DNA from 2 places in the Lactococcus sp. SK2-659 genome. Region 1 is predicted to be linked to the other one. Evidence: riboswitches for the same ligand, from Rfam matches in the RefSeq annotation. Region 1 holds a riboswitch; the other holds the start of a gene.

Region 1 (4,217 bases):
TTATGCACTGCATAGATCCACATTTCCCACTTCCTAACTTCTAAAAGTGGTTAGGCATATCATAAAAAAACATTAGGAGAAACAAAAATGAAAGAACAAATTTTTGATATTATCGAAACCGTATCAGGCACAGACGAATTCCGTGAAGACTTAGACATGGATTTATTTGAAGAAGGAATTCTTGATTCAATGAGAGCCATCATGCTCATTGTTGAATTAGAAGGCGCTTTTGATATCAGTCTTCCACCATCAGAAATGGACCGTGAAGATTGGAATACAGCAAATAAAATAGCAGCACGCGTTCAGGAAAAAAAGGATGAAAATTAAAATTTTTAGAGCCATTGGCCCATTAATTGCAGCTTTAGCCCTTGTTGGCTTACTGATATTTCTCCCAATAAATGTTGGAATGAAATACTCAAAAGACCAACTTGTTAAATTTGCTCAATCACCCCTAAATACTCCAAGCTTTACAGGCTATTCAATTAAAAAACAAGCCTATTCAGACCCCGAGTTTTTACCAGTTCTTGGTTCATCAGAAATGGAACATGTGGATTCTTTTCACCCAAGTGCCTATTTCAAAAAATACAATTCTGGTTTTACGCCATTCTTAGTAGGACAACCAGGAACGACTACTTTAACCCACTTTTTCTATATGAACTCTGTGGCAAATGAGTTAAAAAATCGTAAAATTGTTTTTGTCATTAGTCCACAATGGTTTTCAAAACAAGGAATTGTTGAAAGTGAATTGAAAAACTTTGTATCCAAAGGTGAGATTTACGGTTGGTTAAAAGAAGCAGACCCTAAAGCAAATACCACCACCCAACTTGCAAAACATTTATTAAGATTTAGATCGCTTAAATCTGAAGAGACGATTTATAATTCTCTAGAACGTCTAGCAGATAAAAAACCACTTACCACTCTACAAAAAATGACTGTGGCGACCAATCTTCAATTTTGGCGAAAAGAAGATTTACTCTTCTCAAGTGTTTCACAATTCACAGCACAACCTCTTGGACTTACACCAAAAATTAATAAGTTTGCTAAAGAATTACCCAATGATCCAACCTCTGAAAACTTAGAAAAATTGGCAGTTGACCAAGGAAAAGATAGTTCAAATAACAATCCTTTCCAAATCAATAACCAAGTTTGGGATAGGAAAATAAAATCTAAATACAAACATCTTGAAAATTTTAAAAAGCATGTTACCTATTTAGAAAGTCCAGAGTATCAGGATTTTCAACAGCTTTTAAATGTGTTTGCCAAAAATAATAATGATGTTTTATTTGTTATTCAACCAGTAAATGGCTCATGGTCATCTTACACTGGAGTGTCAAAAGCAACACTCGAAAACTTCAGCTCTAAAATTAAAACACAATTGCGCAGCCAAGGCTTTTATCAAATTGCTGACTTAACAGATATGTATAACACACCTTATGCCTCTGGTGATACTGTCCACTTTGGTACTAAAGGTTGGCTAGCTACAGACAAAGCGATTGAAAAATTCATGAAGACACCAAGTAAGGTCAACTATCATATTGATAATTCGTTATTTTTATCAAAAGATTGGGCAATGAATGGTGCAACAGAGTCTATCATAAATTAAATAATAAAAAAAGATTGACAAAAATAGAAAGAACAGTTATAATTATTTTGGTTATGCCATAAGCATAGCCGTCGGTAGGTGAGGCTACCGCAGGGATACGGGTTGCTGCCGCAGAGTCGTGGAGACACGATGAGAGGGCCAACAGTTCACGTCGAAAAACAAGGCGTGAAATAGTGCAACAACATCGCCCTGCGGAGCTAAAGCTTGAACGATAGCTTGTAACTGATTCGCTCTATAATAGTGATATCTTTTTTTGGAATTATTCCCTTGCCTACGTTCAAGTTTTGTAGGCAAGGTTTTTTGTATTTAAAAAAGGAGGTGAAAAACGGAAATGGAATCCCAGACCATTAATAGTCCCGAGCCTGATAGGCCGCAGATAATTAACGTGATAAGAGCAACTTTCCGTTTTTATCACCTTCTTTAAAGTGCCTAACGTTTGGGACTGTACACACAAAAATATTATAGAATATGAGGTACAGACCAATGAAAAAAATTAGAAAAACACTCGAAAACACAAAAAGAGCTACAACATTTGTAGATAACAATGAAATAAATGCAAGATTAGAATTTGCAAAAACTTCTACAAAAGAGGAGCTATTTCAAAAATTTAAAACATCAAATAAAGGATTAAGTGAAGAACAAGTAGAAATCTCTCGTGAACAATATGGAGATAATACGATTACGCGTGGTAAAAAAACTTCACTTATTAAACGGCTTTATCAAGCGTTCATCAATCCTTTTACCATTATATTGTTTGTCTTAGCATTAGTTTCAGCTTTTACGGATATTATCTTAGCAGCTCCTGGTGAGAAAAATCCACAAGGACTCATTATCATTACTACAATGGTTTTAATCTCAGGAATTCTGCGTTTCGTTCAAGAGACAAGAAGTGGAAATGCTGCTGAGAATCTTTTAAAAATGATTACGACGACGACAAATGTTCATCGCTTGGAATCAGGAAGTCAAGAGATTCCTATTGAAGAAGTTCTCGTAGGTGATATTATCCATCTATCAGCTGGAGACATGGTTCCAGCAGATCTTAGGATTATTCAAGCAAAAGACTTGTTTATCAGCCAAGCCTCTTTAACTGGTGAAAGCGAACCAGTAGAAAAACTAGATTTAGCTACTGATGAAAAAGATGATTCAATCACAGAATCAGTAAACCTAGCCTTCATGGGTTCAAATGTCATTTCTGGTAGTGCTTATGGAATTGTAATTGCTACTGGTGATGCGACCATTTTTGGTGAAATGGCAAAAAGTGTAACCGAAGACTCAACTCAAACAACTTTTGAAAAAGGCGTTAACTCAGTTTCATGGGTCCTTATTCGCTTTATGTTAGTTATGGTTCCATTTGTCTTGTTGGTCAATGGTTTCACTAAAGGTGATTGGATGGAAGCCGCACTATTTGCTTTAGCAGTTGCTGTTGGTTTAACACCAGAAATGTTACCAATGATTGTGACAACTTGCCTAGCAAAAGGTGCAGTCACAATGTCAAAAGAAAAAACAATCATCAAGAACCTAAACTCTATTCAAAATCTAGGTTCAATGAATATTCTCTGCACTGATAAAACTGGAACATTAACACAAGATAAAGTAGTATTAATGCGTCATTTAGATATTCATGGGCAAGAAAATATTCGAGTATTAAGACATGGATTTTTGAATAGTTACTACCAAACTGGTTTAAAGAATTTAATGGATTTGGCAATTATCGAAGGAGCTGAAGCCAAGCAAGATAAAAATCCTGAACTGGGTGGTCTAAGTAGTAAATATACAAAAGTTGATGAAATTCCTTTTGATTTTGAAAGACGTCGGATGAGTGTTGTAGTAAAAAGCAATACTAATGGAGCGACTTCAAAAACGCAAATGATTACTAAAGGTGCAGCTGAAGAAATGTTAGACATCTGTACTTTAGTCGAAGATAAGGGAAATGTTGTTCATTTAACTCCTGAACTCAGAGCATACATTCTGAAAAAAGTTGATGAACTTAACGAAGAAGGAATGCGCGTGATTTTAGTCGCTCAAAAAACAAATCCTTCACCAGTAGATACATTTTCGGTTCAAGATGAATCTGAAATGGTGTTAATGGGTTATCTTGCCTTTCTTGATCCACCCAAAGAATCTACAGCAAAAGCAATCAAAGCACTCAATAAATATGGAGTATCAGTTAAAATCTTGACTGGTGATAACGATAAAGTTACTCGTTCAGTTTGCAAACAAGTAGGACTTCCAGTTGATAAAACTATTTTAGGTTCTGATATCGACCAATTAGATGATAATGAACTAGCAAAGGTTGCCAAGGAAGCTTCTGTTTTTGCTAAGTTATCACCTCAACAAAAAGCCAGAATAGTAACAACACTTAGAAATTCAGGAAATAGTGTCGGCTATATGGGAGATGGTATTAATGACGCAGCAGCAATGAAATCATCTGACGTTGGAATTTCAGTAGATAGTGCTGTAGATATTGCCAAAGAGTCAGCTGATGTAATTTTGTTAGAAAAAGATTTAATGGTTCTTGAAAAAGGAATTATTGAAGGAAGAAAAACCTATGCTAACATGATTAAGTATATAAAAATGACAGCAAGTTCTAACTTTGGTAATATGTTCTCAGTTC
Region 2 (4,217 bases), 350 kb from region 1:
AGATTAAGCCCTACTTGATTACCAATCGTTTTCATGGCATAAGTGACAGCAGATGATAACCCACCATTATTAAATCCTAAAGGATAAGCAGCATTCATTTTTTGAGTAGATTGAATTTTTCCAGATGCATCTTCAATATTCGTCATCGTATCTCGTTCCACTGAAATAATAGTGGTTGTTTTTGTCCGAGGATTCAATGTTAAAATAATTTGAGAATCTGAATTTCCATTCCATGAATCTGCCCCACCTCGACTATTATCACCAGTATCCACTCCCATAAGCAATATAGTTAGTGGTTTTTTTGCAGATATACTAGAACTTTTTATTTTTGTATTTACATGAGTTTTCGTTAATGTTTTCTCTGCTTGAACATAGATAACCGCACTAACTGCCACGACTAAAATAACAAAAAGGGACATAAAACGAACAAAATATACCTTTTTAGACCTTTTTATTTTTTTCTTTTGTCTAATTTCTTTTCTTTTCATATCAAGAATACTTCTTTCTTTTGTTAAAAATTATAACTTACTTAAACTCTTTAATTTTTCGTCAGCCGAGCTATTCAAAACCAGTCCTACTGCCAAAGTTGAAATTAAAAATGATGATCCACCTTGTGATAAAAAGGGAAAGGTGACACCTGTTTCTGGAACCAAACCAATTGCTCCACCTAAATTGACAAAAACTTGTATCAGCAAAAAAGATGAACAACCAATTGAAATCATTGAATTAAATGGATCTTTTGCCCGCATCCCCACCAAAAGCATTCGGGTAATCATGAAAAAAATGACAGCTAGGATTATAATTCCACCAATGATTCCCAATTCTTCTACTATTACTGAGAATATAAAATCTGTATGAGCTTCAGGCAAAAATCCTTGTTTTTCAATCGAATTCCCCAGTCCTCTTCCAAACCAGCCACCATCTACAATCGCATAATATGAGTTAGCAAGTTGATGACCCGAAGAAGCCAAGTCAGTAAAAGGATTAACGAATGCTTTAAATCGTGCATTAATATAAGAACCTGGAATCAAATCGCCTCCACTGATAAAAAGAAAGAGCAAAAAACTAAGACTAATCGTAAGCAACATCTTCCCATAACCTGAAAACCATCGCCAAGAAATTCCACTTGCACCAATCATTATCAAGGCTAAGAGCCCAATAATTGCTGTATTTCCTAAATTAGGCATACTGAGTTCCACTATCATTAGTAAGATAATCGGAAATCGCCATCCCCCTACAACTTTTTTTATGAGATTGTTACCCTTAAAAATTGCTTGAATATCATTTTTCTCAATCTCTTCTTGTCTGTTAGAAAAGATAGACGCAAGAAACCAAACAGTAAAAAGTTTTGCAAATTCAACAGGTTGAATGGTTCCGATCCCTGGTAAGGGAATCCATCCATGCGCTCCATTCGCTGATGTATTAGGTCCAACCCTTGAATAAATCATCAGCAAGATAATAATTAGAAAAATTATTTTTAAAATCTTTTCATTTTTTATAATTCTTAATTTTACTCGATAAGTAATAATTAAAGCCACAAAACTTATAATTATAAAGACTCCTTGAGAAATTGCCAATCGATAAGGAGATAGTCCTCGGTTAATTTGATAGGGGACAGTTGCTGAAAACACCATGAGTAAGCCAACAGCTGAAAGAATCAAATAAGGAATCAAAATAGATAAATCTAAAAAACTATTTTTTGTAATTTTTTTATCCATAAATGAATCCCCCTTTGTTAATTTTCCAAATGAACGACAAGAGTATTTCTAGTTGCAAATCAATGAATAACTTTTTCTTTCTTATTTTCTTATTTTTTATTGTTGTATGAATTAATATTTTTGTCATCGGCTTGTACCTCAATTTCTGCTTTATAGTAGATTTTGATTGTACAGCTCTAACTCAGAGAACTAGATTAGATTGAAGTGATAAAAATGCTTGTCCACTTTTATGCTATCTTTCTTTCTATAGCTCCCAGGGTCTGAGCCACTGTTATTCTGTGCTTCCATTTTCACCACCTCCTTTTTTATAAAAAAATTGCCTACGCCGGTTGAACGTAGACAAGGTATGATTTCAAAAAGATACACTATCAAGTGAACTAAAGTACCCAGTATCGTTCAAGCTTTAGCTCCGCAGGGCGATGTTGTTGCACTATTTCACGCCTTCTTTTTTCGACGTGAACTGTTGGCCCTCTCATCGTGTCTCCACGACTCTGCGGCAGCAACCCGTATCCCTGTGGTAGCCTCACCTACCGATGGTTAGAAAATCTCTAACCAAAATTGCTTAAATTAAATTTTCAAAATATTTCCTAAGCAAAAAAATTATAACACGACCTATACTTTTAGTCAAATAACAAATGCATTACCTAAATTAAATGTTTTTTTATTGGTTTAAACCTCTTGTTATGACTAAGTTTTTAGAAATTAGAACTAATAAAAAAATATTATTTTTTAAAATAAAATACCAAAGATTAAAATATACAGACAAAAAGCTTATAATTGAATAATGAATTTCGTTAATAAATAAAAAACTCCCTAGTCAATGCTGACTAAGGAGTCTTTTATTATATTTATCGAATTCCCAAAGCAATACGGGCATAACGACTCATTTTATCAACTGTCCATGCTGGATACCAAACCAAGTTCACCTTGATTTCACCAACTTCTGGCACTTCTTTCAAAGCATCATGAATTTGTTCAGTCAAAAGGTCCGCCAAAGGGCAACCCATTGTTGTCAATGTCATTTTAATTTCTGTAAATCCGTTATCTTCAAAGCTAATTTCATAAACTAATCCGAGGTTGATAATATCAATCCCAAGCTCTGGGTCAATGACGTTTTCAAGGGCAGAGAGAATTTTGTCCTTGATTTCATTCACTTGCTCTTCTGTGTATTTATCTGCCATTTTATCTCCTTAGGCTGTCATAAAAAGCAAAACTTTAAAAGTTGAACGAATGTGCTTTCTAGGACAAATCCAAATTGTCAAATTCTTTTTACAGCTTTATTTTACCAAATTTATTTTAAAATTTCTAGATAAAAAATTACTGACAGAAAAAATTTATTCATAAAATTTTCTGTCAGTAATTTATTTTATGCAAAACGCGAGAATTTCTTGAAGAAACTCAACATGAAAGTAAAGAGAGCGATAATAACCACAAATAGAATTGCTTCTGGTAAAATTGCTCCATTCAAACCAATGGTTTCGCGTAACATTTTTAAACCATAAGTCATTGGTAACCAAGGACTGATGACTTGATATATTTTAGGCGCCAGTTGTAAGGGGTAAGTTCCTGCACTCGTCGCCAGTTGTAGAACTAAGACTACAATCATAAGGAATTCACCAATCTTACCTAGAGCCGTTAAGAAGAAAGTATTGATTGCCATGTAAGCGAAGCTGATTAAAAGTACTGACAACAACATTTCCCACAAATGATTTGGTCTCAATCCAAGAAGAGCAACAGCTCCCCAGACGATGATTCCTTGTAAAAGTGCTACCAAACCATTTGTACCAATTTTCGCCAACATAAATTCGCGACCAGATTTCCATTTTTCACCTGAGAAACCAATTCCAATCACAACATTTGTCGCAAGGGCACCGATAAAGAGAGCAACATTAATCATGTATGGTGTCATTCCTGCACCATTTTCTGGTACATTGTCATGGTCAGTATGTTTAAGTTTCAACGGTGCAGCTACTTTTTTAGCATTTTCATTAGAATTATTAGTTGATGAGAGAGTATCATCTGCTTTGGTTAACGCTATTGACAAGTTATTAGCCCCTGTATTTAGCGTTCCCAAACCACTTGTTAAACTTGAACCTCCATTTGCCAATTGTTGTGAACCAGAGGAAATTTGTTGAGCGCCCCCTGCCAATTGATTTGAACCTGAAGTTAAAGTTGAACCATTCGCTTGTAATTGTGACAATCCAGAAACTAATTGCATTGTCCCGCTTTGTAAATCTTTTGATTTACTTGCTAATTGTTGAGCGCCAGCGTTTGCTTGATTAACTCCGTCAGCGTATTGGGCAAAACCAGAAGTTAATTTTTGACTTCCAGAAGTTAACTGGTCATTAAAATTCGTCAAACCAGCATTTAACTGATTGATACCAGGAATAAATTTTGTGTTTACATTAGTGTTTACTTCGTTCAGACCACCTGAAAGGTCAGCAATTATTTGACTTGCGCCTGGAACTAATGTTTTAAGATCAGCAATTTTTCCAAACA

Evidence for each region. A riboswitch is a leader RNA that binds a small molecule or an ion and turns the genes downstream of it on or off. The one in region 1 is predicted to bind magnesium.
Region 2: another riboswitch for magnesium. It lies ahead of LDP15_RS05055 (FtsW/RodA/SpoVE family cell cycle protein); the one in region 1 lies ahead of mgtA (magnesium-translocating P-type ATPase).

The regions. Positions count from the first base shown of each region.
Region 1 covers NZ_JAIWQZ020000001.1:724,939-729,155, forward strand. The annotation lists gene dltB (D-alanyl-lipoteichoic acid biosynthesis protein DltB) at 1-44, shown strand, start outside; gene dltC (D-alanine--poly(phosphoribitol) ligase subunit DltC) at 88-327, shown strand; gene dltD (D-alanyl-lipoteichoic acid biosynthesis protein DltD) at 317-1,603, shown strand; M-box (ykoK) riboswitch at 1,667-1,827, shown strand; gene mgtA (magnesium-translocating P-type ATPase) at 2,087-4,217, shown strand, end outside.
Region 2 covers NZ_JAIWQZ020000001.1:1,072,734-1,076,950, forward strand. The annotation lists gene LDP15_RS05050 (LCP family protein) at 1-488, opposite strand, end outside; gene LDP15_RS05055 (FtsW/RodA/SpoVE family cell cycle protein) at 519-1,718, opposite strand; M-box (ykoK) riboswitch at 2,099-2,260, opposite strand; gene LDP15_RS05060 (metal-sulfur cluster assembly factor) at 2,567-2,899, opposite strand; gene LDP15_RS05065 (YhgE/Pip domain-containing protein) at 3,085-4,217, opposite strand, start outside.